DNA from 3 places in the Shewanella loihica PV-4 genome. Region 3 is predicted to be linked to each of the others. Evidence: predicted binding sites of a transcription regulator. Region 3 holds the regulator's gene; each other region holds the start of a gene.
What was found. Region 3 encodes FliA, which starts transcription of late flagellar genes. Its sites were predicted from a motif close to CTAAAGNTNNNNNNNNNNNNGCCGATA; they were not measured.
Positions count from the first base shown of each region.

Region 1: a site for FliA is predicted at 1,917-1,943, ahead of SHEW_RS04410 (DUF5610 domain-containing protein). Genes of this name have one in related genera too.
Region 2: a site for FliA is predicted at 2,977-3,003, ahead of SHEW_RS10660 (VC2046/SO_2500 family protein). Genes of this name have one in related genera too.

Region 1 is NC_009092.1:974,963-980,842, reverse strand. It holds gene SHEW_RS04420 (glutathione S-transferase N-terminal domain-containing protein) at 1-412, opposite strand, end outside; gene SHEW_RS04415 (ferredoxin--NADP reductase) at 423-1,163, opposite strand; gene SHEW_RS04410 (DUF5610 domain-containing protein) at 1,293-1,874, opposite strand; gene SHEW_RS04405 (phosphoglycerate mutase family protein) at 2,027-2,563, shown strand; gene SHEW_RS04400 (hypothetical protein) at 2,917-3,174, opposite strand; gene SHEW_RS04395 (ABCB family ABC transporter ATP-binding protein/permease) at 3,250-5,025, opposite strand; gene SHEW_RS20660 (hypothetical protein) at 5,317-5,601, shown strand; gene aroG (3-deoxy-7-phosphoheptulonate synthase AroG) at 5,726-5,880, opposite strand, start outside.
Region 2 is NC_009092.1:2,375,809-2,381,688, reverse strand. It holds gene queC (7-cyano-7-deazaguanine synthase QueC) at 1-237, opposite strand, end outside; gene queE (7-carboxy-7-deazaguanine synthase QueE) at 422-1,090, shown strand; gene SHEW_RS10680 (PLP-dependent cysteine synthase family protein) at 1,232-2,293, opposite strand; tRNA gene SHEW_RS10675 (tRNA-Tyr) at 2,587-2,671, opposite strand; tRNA gene SHEW_RS10670 (tRNA-Tyr) at 2,712-2,796, opposite strand; tRNA gene SHEW_RS10665 (tRNA-Tyr) at 2,828-2,912, opposite strand; gene SHEW_RS10660 (VC2046/SO_2500 family protein) at 3,038-3,526, shown strand; gene SHEW_RS10655 (DUF406 family protein) at 3,599-3,886, shown strand; gene SHEW_RS10650 (putative bifunctional diguanylate cyclase/phosphodiesterase) at 4,046-5,880, shown strand, end outside.
Region 3 is NC_009092.1:1,590,144-1,596,023, reverse strand. It holds gene SHEW_RS07115 (chemotaxis protein CheA) at 1-1,379, opposite strand, end outside; gene SHEW_RS07110 (protein phosphatase CheZ) at 1,395-2,132, opposite strand; gene cheY (chemotaxis response regulator CheY) at 2,146-2,529, opposite strand; gene SHEW_RS07100 (RNA polymerase sigma factor FliA) at 2,572-3,291, opposite strand; gene SHEW_RS07095 (MinD/ParA family protein) at 3,284-4,165, opposite strand; gene flhF (flagellar biosynthesis GTPase FlhF) at 4,170-5,594, opposite strand; gene flhA (flagellar biosynthesis protein FlhA) at 5,606-5,880, opposite strand, start outside.

The DNA.
Region 1 (5,880 bases), 620 kb from region 3:
TCTGCGCCAAGCCCCTGAGTAAGGCCTGTTCAAACCGCGCCGTCCAAAATGGGCTACGCAAGCCCTCATCGTCACGCATCTGCTCCTGTCTTAAGGCCACCGCGCTATCGAGCAAGCCCTTAATCAGGGAGTACTGGGTCTCGCCGTACCAGGAATCACCGGGCTGTCCAAACAGCTCGCCACCACAATACTCATGATCTAGGTAGCGCAGGATCACCTCGCTGTCATACAAGGTGCCACCATCGTTTAACAGCAGACAAGGGATCTTGGCCAGCGGATTGGCATCCAGTAATAGCTCGGTATTCTCAAGTGGATTAACGGCGATCGGCTCGATCCCTCTGATGGCAAACTGCGCGATAACGACCCGCACGGTTCTGGCGTAGGGTGACGCCGGCGAAAAGAGTAATTGCATATCGCTTCCTCTACCAATATTTCTCGACGGTGATCTGCCCTGGCGCGCGGCGAAGGTTCTTAGCCAGCCCGCGGGACTGCAACAGGGTATTGAGCTCCTTGATCATCTCAGGATGACCACAGATCATCACCTGTGAATTTTGCGCGCTCAGCTTGAGGCCGACCTGCTGCTCGATTACACCGCTCTCGACACCTTGGGTGATGCGGCAACTGAGCGCGCCTTCCACCGGCTCCCGGGTCACTGAGGTAACTAAGGTAAACTTTCCGGGGTATTTGGCCTCGAACGCCTTAAGCTCTTCATAATAGGCGAGATCCTCTTGATAGCGCACGCCGTAGATTAAGATCACCCGCTCAAAACGCTGCCATGGCTCGGTGGTTCTCATCATGGAGATAAAGGGGCCCACCGCGGTTCCTGTGGCAAAAAACCACATATGCTTGCCCTGGGCTGGGATCTCATCCAGCGTCATGAAGCCCGCCGCCTTGGTGGAGATATCGATGCTGTCTCCCGGGGCTAGGGCCTGCAACTTAGGCGACAGTAGACCATCGTCGACACTGACCGCCAGCACCTCCAGCAGCGACGCATCGGGCGCATTGACCAGTGAATAGGCTCTGGCGACACGTTTATCGTCAATATGCAGCGACAACTTAATGAATTGCCCGGCAATGAATTCGCCGATATCGGCCGACAGCTTCAGGGTAAATAACTGATCGCTCCAGTCAATCCGCTCTACAACCTTTGCCTCTCCCCACATATCGCCACCTCTGCTGGCACCAATCGATACTGATACTCCCATGATTCATAGATTTTCTATCCGAGTCAAGACAACAAAAAACCCCTTATCTTAAGGGGTTTATCGAAATCAAATGGGAGTCAGAAGGCCTTATTCTTGCTCTGTCTCTTGATTGAAACTGTCTCTGAATGCCTGCAGCCCTTCCTGTACTAGGGCATAGGTCTTGTCGACCCCAGCCGCAATATCGCCTTCAAGCACCTTGAGTCCGGAGAGGATATCTTTGGCCTCATCGAAACCTTGGTCAATGGCACCACCGATTATGTCCATGAAGGAGCTGAGCTGCTCATCGAAGGACATGCTGCTGTTTTGCTGCTGATGTATGGCAAAAAACTGAGTCGCAAAGCTGACGATGCGCTCGGCCGTCGCCTCGGGTGAGGTATCCACCCCTTGAGCCGCCGCCCTCTCGATGGCGTGCTCACCCATGGTTGGTGCCAGCTCTTCATTAATCGCCTCAATCGCCGCCTTATACAACAGCTGCATGGGCTCATTGCCCGCGCTCAAGTTCACCTCTTGCTGCGCTTCCAAGATCGCCGTATTCATCAGCTGTTTACTGGCCGCCAATGCCGTCTTGTTCTTGGCCACTTCGGAGACTTGTTGACCATGGTTAGTCGTCGAATCTGTCTTGTTGTGCGCCGCCGCAGATACGGCTCCGCCGTGATTTTGAATCTCCATAATCGCCTCGCTCACCAAATTAAATTAGCCCTCAGCTATTATTATCGTCCATTTTGTAAGCAACTTTAGCGCAAATGCCCAATTAATCTGTCATCGGCAATTCACACAAAGTGCGGTATGCTAACCAATTCGTTAATTAAATAAGGGTTCCCATGTTACGACTCATCAGCATTGGACTTTTCGCCCTGGTGGCTTACCTGCCAATGGCGCAGGCCAATCCAGCAATCGCCAGCAAGACGGTAATTCTGGTGCGTCATGCCGAAAAAGCCGATCAGGGACGCGACCCTAGCTTGAATGACGCGGGCAAGTTGCGAGCACAGGCATTGGTTGAAAGCTTGGGCGATACCCCACTCAGCCTGGCCATATCCACACAATTTAAGCGCACCCAGGAAACCTTAACGCCGCTTATTACCGCCAGAGGAATTCCTTTAGTTGTGATCGACGCAGGCAAGGATTTGGACAAACATATTGCGGCCATTGCCGACAAGGTCATGGCGCAGCAGGGCAATGTGATCATCGCCGGCCACTCCAATACTGTGCCACTGATCATCAAGGCACTTCGAGGACCCGAAATACCTCAATTGAGAGAGGATGAATATGACAATTTATTTATCCTTTCCCTGCCCCAAGATGGCGCAAGTAGCCTGATAAAAACCCAATATGGTGCAACTTCAGACAATACCCAATAAGGATTAGACATTAGTCTAGATAGCGCTAGCTTTATGATCTAAACTTGATTACATTAGCGATATATGGAATAGCAGCACGCGCTGACGTTAAGCGCAGCCACGGAGAATCACTGGTGAGTAATTCGTTTTTTGGAGCGGGAAATAAAAGTAAACCTTTGTCGGTTAGCTGTCAAAAATGCAACCGATTAACGGTTATTGAAGGCGAGACAATCTGCTTCAAGGGTGGAGAGATCATTAGACTGACCCCCTATGAGCCGCAAAATACCAAGCTCAGCCTCCTCTGTGACGGTTGGAAGCCGATCAACACCTCAAAAAGAGCCTAGTCCTTCTGCCAGCCAGTCTGGCGGCAAACCCTACATCATCCCCGCATAGTCATTCGCGTAGTGCTTTACTTCACGCGTAATACCTTCGATTACGGTCGAGGGCGGGATCATGGCAAGGGTCAAGCCCCGTGTCGTGACCCTCAGGTAGGAGCTCAGCTGGGCATAGACGACCACCAACTCCTCCTGTCCCAATCCCCGCTCTCTTAAGGTCGCCATGATGGCTAGCCAATCGGTATCTACGATCCGCGCCTGGCCTTCGATACTTGCATGTATAGGGATGTTTTTCATGGGAGCGCCTCCGTAGGTTTGTTATTAACAAATATTATGCAAATCAAACCTGAACGAATACTTAATCCCACACAATTAATGCTGATTTTGTACGGTCCACAATTTCTTATACAGACCATCGGCCGCCAGCAGGCTCTGATGATCGCCACGTTCAACTATCTTGCCCTGACTCAGCACCAAGATCTGGTCGGCATCCACGACCGTCGACAGCCTGTGGGCGATAACAAGACTCGTATGCCCCTTGGCCATCTCTTTGAGCGCATTGAGGATCGCCTGCTCCGAATGGCTATCCAGCGAAGAGGTCGCCTCATCGAACACCAATAGGGGCGAGCCCTTGAGGATCGCCCTGGCGATCGCCACCCTCTGTTTCTCGCCGCCGGAGAGTTTTAACCCGCGCTCACCCACCTTGGTGTGCCAGCCTTCGCTGAGTTGCGAGACGAAGTTTGACAGATGCGCCAGCTCTATCGCCGCCTTCACCTGCTCATCGCTCGCCCCCGGCAGACCATAACGAATATTCTCCATTAGGGAGTCGTTAAACAACACGGTATCTTGGGGCACTATGGCGATGGCGCTACGCAGCGCGTGTTGAGTCAGCGCCTTGGTATCATGGCCATCTATGGTGATAGTCCCCTGCTGCGTCTCATAGAAGCGAAACAACAGCTTCACTATGGTGGATTTTCCCGCGCCGCTATCCCCCACTATCGCCACCTTGTGACCGGCGGGGATCTCGAAACTCACATCGGACAAGATAGGCCTGTCACCGTAGCGAAAACTCACCCCCTCAAATTTAAGGCTCCCTTGGGCGATCTGGGGCGATGTCGCATCGGGGCCATCCTCAATCTTAGGCTGCCTGTCTAGCAAGCTAAACATGCGCTCTATGTTGGCCAGGGCGCCGCGGATCTCGCGGTAGACGAAGCCTAAAAAATTCAGAGGCATAAACAGCTGCATCATGAAGGCGTTGATCAGCACAAAGTCACCTATGGTCATAGCCCCTTGGCTCACCTGAGTCGCCGCCAGCGCCAACATCAGGGTCATCGCCAGCGAGATGATCAGCGCCTGACCGGCATTGAGCGCAAACAATGAGAGTCGATTCTTACGCTTGGCCACTTCCCAGCGCTCGAGGGCATGATCATATTGCTCAGATTCATAGGCCTCGTTGTTAAAGTACTTCACCGTCTCATAGTTAAGCAGGCTATCTATGGCGCGGGTATTGGACTGAGAATCGGCCATCGCCGCCTCCCGCACGAAGCCGGTACGCCATTCGGTGGCGAAGATGGAGAAGAGGATGTAGGCGACGACCGCGCTCAGAGTAATTAACGCAAACGCCCAGCCATAGTTATACAGCAAGATGCCCACCACCAGGCCTATCTCGAGCAGGGTCGGTACTATGTTGAATACCATGAAGCGCATCAAGAAGCTGACCCCGCTGGTACCGCGCTCGATATCCCGCGACAGTCCCCCGGTACGCCGCTCAAGATGAAATGCCAGATCCAGCCGGTGCAGATGGTCAAACACTGACAAGCCAAGACGCCTTATCGCCCGCTCGGTGACCCGGCCAAATAGTGTGTCTCTCACCTCTGAGATCACCGTATTGAGCAGGCGAAGGCTGCCGTACGCGAGCACCAGGGCGATGGGCACGGCGATCATCTGCTCGACTGAGGCCTCACTCAGGGTATCCACCAATTGCTTGAGCACGAATGGCAGGCCAACACTCGCCATTTTGGCCACCACCAGACAAGCAAGCGCCAAGATCACTCGCCCCTTAAACTCCAACAAATAGGGCCAAAGCAATTTCAGGACATGCCAGTTCAGTTTATCGATAGGACCATCAAAATAGAGCGTGGGACGCATGGCAACTCCAGCTAGCATCAAGATAAGGACGATGGCATTTAGGTGAAATTAAGATAAAAGCCATAACATACACCATCTTACCTCAGTAGGCTTACCCGCCACTAGCTCAATTATCCGCCTTTGCCAAGGGGTTAGCATTTTGCCTTAGATAAGGAGGTCAATATCAGACTTTTGGTGCAGTCCCCAGTACAAACAGGTACAACTTTTGACTGATTAAATGATGGCAAAACCAGAAAAAAGCATTATTCTTGAGAGAATAATTATCAGTTTAGTGTTTCAACGGGGTAATTATTGTTATCTCTTGCCGGAGATTTTGATAATCTCAAGATCAGCTTAAGGCAGTTCAAGCTGAGTAAAAAGCAGAGCGGGAATAACCCCAAATTTTTAAAGGAAGCCGATATGCCACAATCATCTGACGTGCAATACCCTCCATTGCCATTGGTACAAACTTGGGTATGGATGATGACAGAATCGAACAGCCCAGAAATCCAACAAAAGGGTCAAAACAATTTAATATCGTCTTTTGGCAGTCTTGCTAAAGCCAACGAATATCTGGTGAAACAACAAGCCAAATAAACAGGCCAGCAGAACGCAAAAAAGGAAGCCAATTGGCTTCCTTTTTCATTTCAGGTCGGCATTGCATCAAGCGACTGTCACTAACTCTGCAACTAACAAAACCTTGGGCAAAGCTGGCATAGCGTTAGCTGCGGCGCTCGAGCACACACCGATTCAAATTTGCCAGCAAGGTTTCGGTATCTTCCCAACCGATACAGGCATCTGTGATGCTCTGGCCGTAACACAACGGCTGCCCTTCGATATAGTCCTGACGTCCCTCAACCAGGTGACTCTCAACCA
Region 2 (5,880 bases), 790 kb from region 3:
AATGGCATCACGGGTCAGGGCAGAGATAGCCAGCTCGTTCAGCACGGTTACATCTAATATCTTGTGGCTGTCGACTTTGAGGTCCTTGGCCAGCTTGGCGGCGGTGGCAATCTCTTCGCTGTGGCGCTGGCCATAATCGAAGGTAACCGCATGCACTTCATCATATTGATTCAGGGCTTGAATTAAACAGGTGGTGGAGTCTTGTCCGCCACTAAACACAACAACAGCTTTAGACATCTGCTCTGTCCGGATAGAAAATTTGTCGATAGTTTAACTGACCATGAAGGCCTTGCAAATTTTCTTGTGGCGATCCGCCTAAGCCATGGACAAATTGGTGAAACCTTGGGGAATTAATGGGGTTATACTTGCTTGTAGGGGCAAAATCTTCTATAAAAGCCGCCCGCAAGTGACGAGGTTTAAGATGAAGTATCCGGTTAATGAAGTTTTTGAAACCATCCAAGGTGAAGGGGTATACACGGGCGTGCCGGCGATCTTCGTCCGTCTGCAGGGCTGCCCTGTGGGATGTTCCTGGTGCGATACCAAACATACCTGGGAAACCTTAGCCGAGAACCGCGTCTCCTCTGAGCAAGTGATCCAGGTGGATGGCGCCATCGGCCGCTGGGCCGAGCTGGATGCCCGTGAGCTGTTGATGCACTTCAAGGTGCAGGGCTTTAGCGCCAAACATGTGGTGATCACCGGCGGCGAGCCTTGTATCTATGATCTTATCGCCTTGACTCAGGCCTTTGCCGATGCCGGCATGCAGTGTCAAATTGAGACAAGCGGGACCTTCGACGTGTTAGTCGATCCCCGTGCCTGGGTGACGGTGTCGCCTAAGATCAACATGAAGGGCGGTTATAAGGTGTTAGAGCAGGCGCTGGAACGCGCCGATGAGATCAAACACCCGGTAGCCAAGGCCTCCCATATCGAGGAGCTCGACGAGCTGCTTAAAGGCATTGATACCCTAGGCAAGACCATCTGCCTGCAGCCGATTAGCCAGAAGCCCCGCGCCACCGAGCTGGCGATGAAGGTCTGCATCGAGCGTAACTGGCGCCTCTCTATTCAGACCCATAAATATCTGAATATCGATTAAGTATCAGAGACACTTATATTCACATAAAAAAACGGCGCCAACCGGGAGTAAACAGTTAAAGGCGCCGTTTTTCGTTTGTGACTCCTAGAGCCTACTTATCTTCTCTAAAGTTCCTGCTTGAGAATTGGTCAGACAGGCTGGCTATTCCAAATGACCCGACTCATTAAAGGCCGCTAGCTTGGCCTGATACTCAGTAATGTCGCCGATATGCTCATCTACCCATTGCTTGTCGTAGTAGGTATCGAGATAACGATCTCCCGAGTCGCATAGCAGGGTAACGATAGAGCCGGTTTGGCCGTTGGCATGCATTTCGCTCGCCAGTTGCAGGGCGCCATAGAGGTTGGTGCCGGTCGAAGGGCCTGCCTTGCGGCCGATCAGCGTCTCTAACCAATAGATGGTGGCGATCGATGCGCTGTCATCAATCTTGACCATATGGTCGACAACCCCTGGGATAAAAGAGGGCTCTGCCCGCGGACGGCCTATGCCTTCGATACGGCTGGCGCCGGCGCAGCTGATACTGGCATCGCCACTATGGTAATAGTCGTAGAACACCGAATTTTCTGGGTCCACCACACAAAGCTTGGTCTTGGCACACTGGTAACGAATATAGCGGCCTATGGTGGCCGAGGTGCCGCCCGTGCCTGGGCTCATCACGATCCAGCTGGGGACGGGATGCGGCTCTCTTTGCATCTGCTCGAAGATAGAGTTGGCGATATTGTTGTTACCGCGCCAGTCGGTGGCTCGCTCTGCGTAGGTAAACTGATCCATATAGTGGCCCGATAGCTCTTCGGCCAGGCGTTGTGACTCGGCGTAGATCTGACTCGAATGCTCGACGAAATGGCAGCGTCCACCATAAAACTCGATCTGTTGGATCTTCTTCTTGGCGGTCGAGGCGGGCATCACGGCGATGAAGGGCAGCCCCAGCAGGCGTGCGAAGTAGGCCTCGGACACTGCGGTGCTACCGGAGGAGGATTCGATAATGGGCGTATCTTGGGTGATCCAGCCGTTACACAGGGCGTAGAGAAACAGAGAGCGCGCCAGGCGATGCTTGAGGCTGCCTGTGGGATGGGTGCTTTCATCTTTTAGGTAGATATCGATGCAGGGCAGCATGGGCAGTTCCAGCTTGATCAGATGAGTGTCTGCACTGCGTTGATAATCAGCCTCGATCTTTGCGATGGCCTGGTTGACCCAAGATTGATCCATTGTGGCTCCTGAGGTTATTGAGCGGATAGACCTTATAGCTTAACGAAATAAATTATAACGAAAAGGAAAATCGAAAAGAAATGCGACCGAGCGTCGAGGGCGCTTGTTGTGATGATTGAAGGATCGACTGGAAAATGGCTTAAGCAGTATGTTGCAGTGGGTAGCAAACGGGATGAATTAGTTTTCCTTAAAAACAGATGCGTTTTATGGCAATAGGTAAAACAAACGGGGAAGCTAAGTTTTAAGATAAAACTGAGGTTTAGGATAAAGCTAAGATAACGCGGGAGAAAAAATGGTGGAGGGAGAAGGATTCGAACCTTCGAAGGCTGAGCCGTCAGATTTACAGTCTGATCCCTTTGGCCACTCGGGAACCCCTCCATATTTTTTACAGCAGTACAAGGTAATAACAAGATAAAGATGGTGGAGGGAGAAGGATTCGAACCTTCGAAGGCTGAGCCGTCAGATTTACAGTCTGATCCCTTTGGCCACTCGGGAACCCCTCCACGAGTATCTCTTTAATACATTGTAGGCAAATGGTGGAGGGAGAAGGATTCGAACCTTCGAAGGCTGAGCCGTCAGATTTACAGTCTGATCCCTTTGGCCACTCGGGAACCCCTCCTCAATTGCGGCGGCAATAGTAGTCAGAATCGTTGGCGCTGTAAAGCCCCAATTTAAAATAATTACTAAAGTTATGGCGCAAGCGGTCGATTAAATAGCAACGAGCTGTTTTATTGATGTTTTTTTATGCGAACTAGTCAGTTGATCATCAACGAAAATCAATTGGGGACCCGACTCAACCAGGCGATAGTCGATCATCGCCGGGGCGAATTTGGTCTGCTGCTGGCCATGTTGTCTAACGACGCCCGCGATATGGCGCAGTTTAACCTGGAGCAAACCCCCAGTGATCTTGAAGCGAAACTCAAGCGTCAGTTTGAGTTACCGGACGCTCAGCCCCTGACCAGCGCACTGCATCTGGGTGAAGACAGAGATAATAGTGAGCAGTTTCATCAAGCGGGTCTCTGTGGTTTTCATCTACAGCAATATTTAAACCCCGAGCCTTTGGTGCATAGAGGGCGAGATCCACTGGCGATGCAAGAGGTGTTGGCTAACTGCGATCCCGTTACCCTGGCACGTTTTCATAATGAACTCGACGCCGATGCACCTGTGATGGAGCTGCCCCATTTTACCGAGCAGATCGTCAGGCAACGTGCGTTAGGAGACATTTTGGCTTAGTTTTAAGTGCGAACGCTCGGGTTTTGCTATATATAGCTAAGAGCATTTTCAGTTAAAAGGTTAAGCGTCAAAATGAAGAAGATTCAAGAAGGTCAATCCGAGTTAGTCAACGATACCTGTAACGATTGTGGCAGCTATGCCGACATAGGCGCTGTGATCGATGAATTTGACACAGTACTGACTCTGGTTCGCGAGGGTGACAAGGCCCAGAGTGAGTTGCAAGCCTTGGCTGAAGCGGCCAAACAGCGTTTCGAGGGTGTGGAGAGTGACATTAAGGCGGTAGAAGGCGCCCTGGAGCTACGTCTGACCTTTGGTTACAGCGCCGAGAAGATGATTTTTCAACTCGAGCATGGCCTCTAATAGGGGCTTGCTATATTTGCTTGCTAATTAGCTAGTTATTCGTGTAATGTGCACAAATTGAACGTTAAATAATAACAATAACATCTATGTTGTACCGTCTTTGGCGGTTTTTACCTTGATAACCTTTTTATTGGCAAAGGTTATCGGCAGTAGGATTTTATGACCAAGCGACAATTTCAACATCTGCTTGAAACGATAGTCAATTCGACGCAAAAACAAGAAGGCCAGTTTAAAGAGACGGCCGAGCTTGCCTGTGATCTGCTCAGTCAATCCCTGAAGGTCGACAACATAGGTGTTTGCCTGTTTTCCGGTTGCGAGACCAGTGAGCTCATAGCTCTTTCGGGTTCTCAAAGCCAAGCTTCATTTAATCAGTCTTCTCTGAATCATGCTTCGCGTCCCGCACAGGGTCTCTGTCCTAACTATTTCGAACAACTCAAACGCGGTCGTATCATAGATGTGATCGACGTGGAGCAGGACTGCCGCGTCGCCGAGATTCGTGAGCATCTGACGGCCAACGCTGTGGTGTCCCATCTCGATGTGGCGATTCGGATCAATGGCCATCTTGAAGGTGTGCTCTATCTCGAATCTTTGCATCCCCATGAATGGCCGGAAAGCGAAATCCATATCGTCTCTCAAGTCGCCGATCAGCTGGCGTTGACCCTGGCCACCCAGAGAGCCTACGACACAGACGAACGCCTGAGTCTGTTCTTGAAGGCGATAGAGCAGTCTGAACAGATCAGTATGGTAGTCAATCTGGCCACGGATAAGATTGAATACGTCAACGGCGCCCATCACGCTATCTCTGGGGTGCCTAAGCAGCAGATCTTAGGCAAATCGCTAGCTTGTCTGGATTTCTTTAAGCAATCGCCGGTGCAGGCCGATGCGGTACTGGCCCAAGTTAAGCAAGGCAAGATCACCAAGGGAAACACCCAGTTGACCCGTCGCGACGGCGAGAGCTACTGGCTGCGCTATCGGGTGCGTCCCTTCACCACGCCAAGGGGCAACCATTACGCCTTGGTGACCGCCGAAGATTGCTCGGAAGAGCTGGTGCAGCAGAATGAACTCGAGCGTCTAGCCTGGCGCTGTTCGCTGACGGGCCTCTATAATCGCAGCTATTTCAATCGCGCCTTGGAAAAACTCCGTAGCGGCCACCTGATGTTGATCGATCTCAGAGGCTTTAAGCGCTTCAACGATACCTATGGTCACGAGAAGGGCGATAGCCTGTTGATCGAGGTGGCGCGTCGTATCAAACATTTCGCCAGCGTCAAGAAGGCGGAGCTGATGGCCCGTGTGGGCAGCGATGAGTTTGCCCTGGTGCTACAAGGAGTAGAGGATGAGCAGAGCCTGGATTATGCCATCAAGCGCCTCTATCATCAGCTGAGCCTGCCTGTGCAGGTGGGCGCCGAATCATTTGAGGCTAAACCTGCACTCTCTGTGGTCGAAATCGATGCCCTGGAGGCAGGGTTCTCTGCGCTTACCTGCGCCGATATCGCAGTGCAATATGCCAAGAAGAAGCAGGGCAGCGCGATACAGATCTTCAACCATGCCCTGTTAAACACCTTCAAAGAGGATGCACAGATCGAGCGGGATCTGCAGGCGGCGCTGAAGAATCGTGAGTTTGAGCTATATTATCAGCCGCTTAAAGATCTCGGCCGACAGGCCTATATCGGCGCTGAGGCCTTGATCCGTTGGCACCACCCCAAGAAGGGGGTGCTCTATCCAGGCGCCTTTATCGATATCGCCGAACAAACCGGCATGATCGCCGCCATAGGCGAATGGGTGTTAGAGGCCGCCTGCCGTCAGCTCAACCTGTGGCAGCATCATAACATCAACATCTCTATGCATGTGAATGTATCGGCGCGGCAGTTTTTCAGTACTCAGCTCTACGATCAGGTGTGGCAGCTGGTTACCCGTTACCGTATTCGCCCTAATACCCTGATCTTAGAGATCACCGAGACCGAGCTGATGGAAGATGTGGTCTATGCGACGCATCT
Region 3 (5,880 bases):
TCCACCAGGTTCTTATCCAGATCCGTATCTTCACCTATCATGCGAAGATCGATCTCTTTATTCAGGCTGCGCGCCAGATCCCGCACCACGCGAGGGAAGCGGCCGAAGACCTTCTTGATCGGTTGCATGCGCGTCTTCATCACCGCGCCCTGGAGATCGGCTGTCACCAGATCCAGGTTGGCCAGCGCCTTAGACATATCCTCATCATCGCGGGAAATCCCTAAGCTAAGCAGGCGGTTACGCACCAATACCAGCTCACCGACCATGTTCATGATCTGATCCAGGCGCGCGGTATCGACGCGCACTGTGGTTTCCGCCTGAGGCATATTGGTCGCTGGCGCCTTTGCCGCAGCCTTCTCTTTCACCACAGGCTTAGGAGCTGGCACCTCCACGGGTTGCGACTTAACGCTGCTTGGCGCCGGGGTGGCGACTTTATTCGGCGCAGGGGCTGCTGGCGCCTTAGCGGCAGAAGCTACTGGTTTGCTTGTCTCACTGCCAGGGCCAGCACCGGCGCCATGCAGCTCATCGAGCAGCTTTTCAAATTCATCGTCGGTGATCTCATCGGCGTCCACCGGCGGCGAGGTCGGCTCTGGCACCTTGGCAATAGGAGCCGAAGGGGCCTGAAATTTACCCGAGCCATGCAGTTCATCGAGCAGCGACTCGAACTCATCGTCTGTGATGTCGTCGCTATCGCTCGCCTGAATCGGCGCCACACCTGCAGGCGCCGTACTTGATGGCCCCTTACCGCTGCCATGAAGGGCATCGAGCAGGGCTTCGAATTCAGATTCATCGATCTCATCGATATCGCCTTCTCCGGCGATAGAGGTCACGGGTGCATCGCTTACCGGCTCGTCGAACAGTTCGACACCGTCATCGAGCGGCATATCAAATAGCTCTATACCGTCGTCAGCTGGTATTTCGACAGCCGGTTCGGCCGGCGTCTCGGCAACGGCTTCAACTGATGCCCCGCCCTGCTCAGATGGCAATAAGCCACCAGAGCTCAATAATTTAAGATTAGCTAACAGGCCTTCATCGGCAGGGCTTTGCTCGACACCCGCCTGGGTCTCGGCAAACATAGAGTTGATGGTGTCGACGGCCTGGAGAATGATATCCATCAGCTCGGCAGAGACACTACGCTTACCCGTGCGCAACAGGTCGAAGGTGTTTTCCGCTTCGTGACAAACATCCACCATGGGCGTCAGGCTCAGGAAGCCGGCGCCGCCTTTAACGGTATGGAATCCACGGAAGATGGCATTGAGTAGTTCGGTGTCGTCGGGGTTATTTTCTAACGCCACCAGCTGTTCAGAGAGAAGCTCAAGGATCTCGCCCGCTTCAATCAAAAAGTCCTGCAGTATCTCTTCATCAACATCAAAGGACATTCATATGACTCCTACTTAGAAACCTAGACTCGACAGCAAGTCATCGACTTCATCTTGCCCTGTCACGACATCATCACGCTGATCAGCGTTCATAATAGGACCTTCAGCTTCGACACACTTCTCTGATGCACGGGGTTTATCCGTGGCGGGCTGCTCGCCAAATACGGTCAACATAGAGACCAGGTTACTCTCAACCTCTCGCACCAGCTCGATCACCCGGCGGATCATCTGTCCGGTCAGATCTTGGAAGTCCTGGGCCAGCAATATGTTGTTGAGTAACTCTTTTAAACGATTGGAATCGGATTCGCTGCGCTCGATAAACTGCTGAACATCATGGCAGAGCGCCTTAAATTCGTGCAGCTGAATATCGCGACGCATCAGGCGATCCCAAGAAGGCTTAACGGCCTGTACGTTCATGGTAAGGGCATCTGCAAGAGGCAGAGACTCTTCGACGGCGTCCATGGTTTTATTGGCGGCCTGCTCCGTCATGTCGATGACATAATTGAGGCGCTCTTTGGCATCGGGAATTTCGCTATTGGCCAGCTCCACGAGACGACCGTCCACCTGAAAGTCCACTATGGCACTGTGAAGCTGACGGGTTAGGCGACCCACCTCGTCAAACAGCTCTTTCTGAATCGGGCTGGCGATATCGCGAATTAGCTCATCGGCCATCTCTTGTTGACCCGCCTCTAGCAGATCAACGAGTTGCTTGGCCTGTGCTAGATTGATCAGCCCTGAAGTTTCTGCCTGCATAGCTCAACCTTGATTAACCGAGTCGTTCGAAAATTTTGTCTAACTTCTCTTTCAATGTCGCCGCAGTAAAAGGTTTCACCACATAGCCATTCACACCGGCCTGCGCCGCTGCAATGATCTGTTCCCTTTTTGCTTCCGCAGTCACCATCAACACAGGAATGTGCTTCAGGTTGTCATCAGCACGGATAGCCTTTAACAGGTCGATCCCCTGCATGCCAGGCATATTCCAATCGGTCACGACAAAGTCAAAATCGCCTTTTTGCAACATAGGCAAGGCTGTCGAACCGTCATCTGCTTCCTGAGTGTTATTAAAACCCAAGTCTCTCAACAAGTTCTTGATGATGCGTCTCATTGTTGAGAAGTCGTCAACAACGAGAATCTTCATATTCTTGTCCAAGGTTTCCTCCGCGGAGCTGTTTTTATATTGCTCATGTAATCGTTATATTTTGGTCCAATGCTTGAGTTTAGCTTTGAGTCTGAGCATCGCCTGGCTGTGTATCTGGCTTACTCGGGATTCGCTTACATCAAGTACGGCACCGATCTCTTTTAAATTTAATGCTTCGTCATAATATAACGACAAAACTAATCCATCTCTTTCTGGCAGTAATTTAATCGCCTCGACGAGGGCCTCGTGGAACTGTGTCTCTGCCAGTGACTCAAATGCGTCGTCCTGATGATCGTCTTCCTGTCTTACTACATCGACCGATACACCAAGATCTTCAATTCCAACTACTTTCCCGACGGAAACATCATTAAGAATATGATGGTACTCATCGAGCGTCATATCAAGTCGATCCGCAATTTCATTGTCTTTTGCGTCACGTCCAAGTTCTTGTTCTAGCTCGTCAATCACCTGGGCTATGCGTCGCTGATTACGGTGAACCGACCTGGGTACCCAGTCTCCTCGCCTAATCTCGTCGAGCATGGAGCCGCGAATACGTATACCGGCGAAGGTTTCAAACTTGGCACCCTTGCTGCCATCGAACTTGGCCGAGGCTTCAAGCAGGCCCATCATACCTGCTTGTAACAGATCATCCAATTGCACCGAGGCGGGTAGACGAGCGAGTAAATGGTGAGCAATCCTTTTTACCAACGGTGCATACTGTTCGACAATAGAAGCTTTGTTATCTAAACAAGTATACGCAGCGGCTTTACTCACTCGTACGATCCTCTTGATATTCGGGACGTTGAACCAATCGCTCTACAAAGAACTCCAGGTGTCCGCCCGGTTGTTGTGGCACTGGCCAGCTAATGATCTTATTCGCTAGGCCGTGATAAGCAATTGACGCCGGTGACTTAGGAAATGCCTCGACGATCAACTTTTGTTTACGAACTGATTTGCGAAGGTTTTCATCGAAGGGGATAGTCGCAACCAGCTCCAGGGCCACGTCGAGAAAACGGTCGGTTACCTTGCTAAGTTTAGCAAACAACTCCATCCCTTCTCGCAAACTTCTAACCATGTTTGCCACAATCTTAAATCTGAATACGCCATGCTCACGGCTAAGAATCTTAATCAAAGCATAGGCGTCGGTAATAGAGGTCGGCTCGTCGCACACCACAACCAACACATCTTGAGAGGCGCGAGAGAAGCTGAGCACCATGTCTGAGATACCTGCCGCTGTATCGACCACCAGGATATCAAACTGGGTCTTCATCTCGCTGAAGGCACGGATCAGGCCCGCATGCTGGGCCGGTGTCAGCTCGACCATGGCCTGGGTGCCAGAGGTGGCTGGAATAATGCCAATCCCCTTTGGACCACGTACGATAATATCGTCAAGGTCAGCGTCGCCAGATAATACGTGGGAGAGATTGCGCTCGGCTCTCAGGCCCAACATGACATCGACGTTGGCTAGCCCCAAGTCGGCATCGAGCACAAGCACACGCTTGCCCTTCTCGGCCAGGGAGACGGCGGTATTGATCGACACGCTGGTTTTACCTACGCCACCCTTACCACCGGTTACGGCAATTACTTTTACTTTTTCGTTATATGGTTGATTCATCATACGTAAACCGCTTGCTTGATCCCGACTCATTATATTACTCAAATGCGTAGGCCTGTTCATATGACCTTTCGTTATTCTGTATTGGTTGCACTTTCTTTTCGAGTACCGACAGGGCCTTGTTGGCTAAGGCTAAGGTGTCGGCCACTTGCATATCTTCTGGCACTCTTTGTCCATCGGTGACATAACTCAAAGGTAATCCACTTTGAATCAACACACTCAACGCCGGTGCCAAGGCCACTGATTCATCTAATTTGGTCAAAATCGCGCCGGATAATGGAATCCGGGTAAACTGCGCGACGGCATCTTCAAGCACTCTTCTTTGACTTGTAGATGACAGTACCAGATAACTGCGAATAGGTAATCTGCTATTTGCAGTTAAATTATCAAGTTGCTGGAACAATCTCACATCTCTCTGTCCCATGCCCGCCGTATCTATCAATACTAGCTTGCGATTGCGGAACTGATAAAGAATTTGTTCCAACTCATTGAGATCATGAGCTTGCTTGACCGGGCACCCCATTATTTTGCCATAGGTTGCCAGCTGCTCATAGGCTCCAATGCGATAATGATCCGTTGTAATGAGTGCAACTTGATCTGAACCATGCTGCGCGGCGAATCGAGCGGCTAATTTTGCGACACTCGTCGTCTTACCCACACCAGTTGGGCCCACGAAGGCGACCACACCGCCCTGACGAACGATGTCGTCCCCCTGGTTGTCGAGCATGTTCGCCAGGCTGCGTGGCAAGGCCTTCACCAAGTCCGCTGGCACATAGTGCTCGCTCAAGGCCGATAACTTGGCGGCGACCTCAGGGCTAAACTCGGCATCCAGCAGGCGGCTCTCTAACATGGCGCCCACAGGATCCAGACGACTCTTCTGCTCAGTCAGCAGTGAGGTCACCTGATGTGTCAGTAGGTTGCGAAGTGATGCCAGCTCTTCACGCATAGACTCGATCTCGCTGGCCGGCGCGCTCTTATCACGCTTGGCACGGTTAAAATTCTGGCTCTCGTGTGTGTTGGCATGGGGATTAGCCTGCATGCCGCCATGCATATTAGGCGCGGCCATTTCATCGCTTGGCGCCTTCAATCCCTGGGCCCAGGCAGGCATCTCGAGTGCTTCATTCGATTGGCTTAATTGCTGACTGACGCGATTTTGTTGACGCTCGAGCAGCGCTTGCAGCGAATCGGCTACGGGTGATGGCTGTTTTTTTGACTCTGTCTTAATGGGCTGACGACCGATAGAAACCTTCTCCTCGGCCAGATCGAGAAAGCTGGGTGACAAAGGCGCGGCATCATTTTTCGCCACGCTCGGCTTAGGCTCATCGTAGTCTACCGCGGCGACGATCTCGATACCGCCGGTAACTTTCTTGTTCGACATGATCACCGCATCCGAACCTAATGTCTCTTTCACCTGGGCCAATGCAGAGCGCATATCTTTTGCCAAAAAACGTTTTATTTTCACTTAAATACCCTCTACTGGCCGACCGCTGATACGATGCGAATTTGTTTCTCATCGGGTACCTCTTGGTAAGAGATCACCCGCAGATTTGGAATCGTATGTTTAACAAAACGCGACAGCGTCGAACGTAACATACCCGATGTCAGTAGGATGGCTGGTTGGCCCACCATCTCCTGACGCTGGGATGCGTCGAGTAACGACTTTTGCATCCTCTCGGCAAGGCTAGGTTCGATATTCGGCCCCTCGCCTCCCGTTGCCTGCATAGACTGATGCAACATCTGTTCCAATT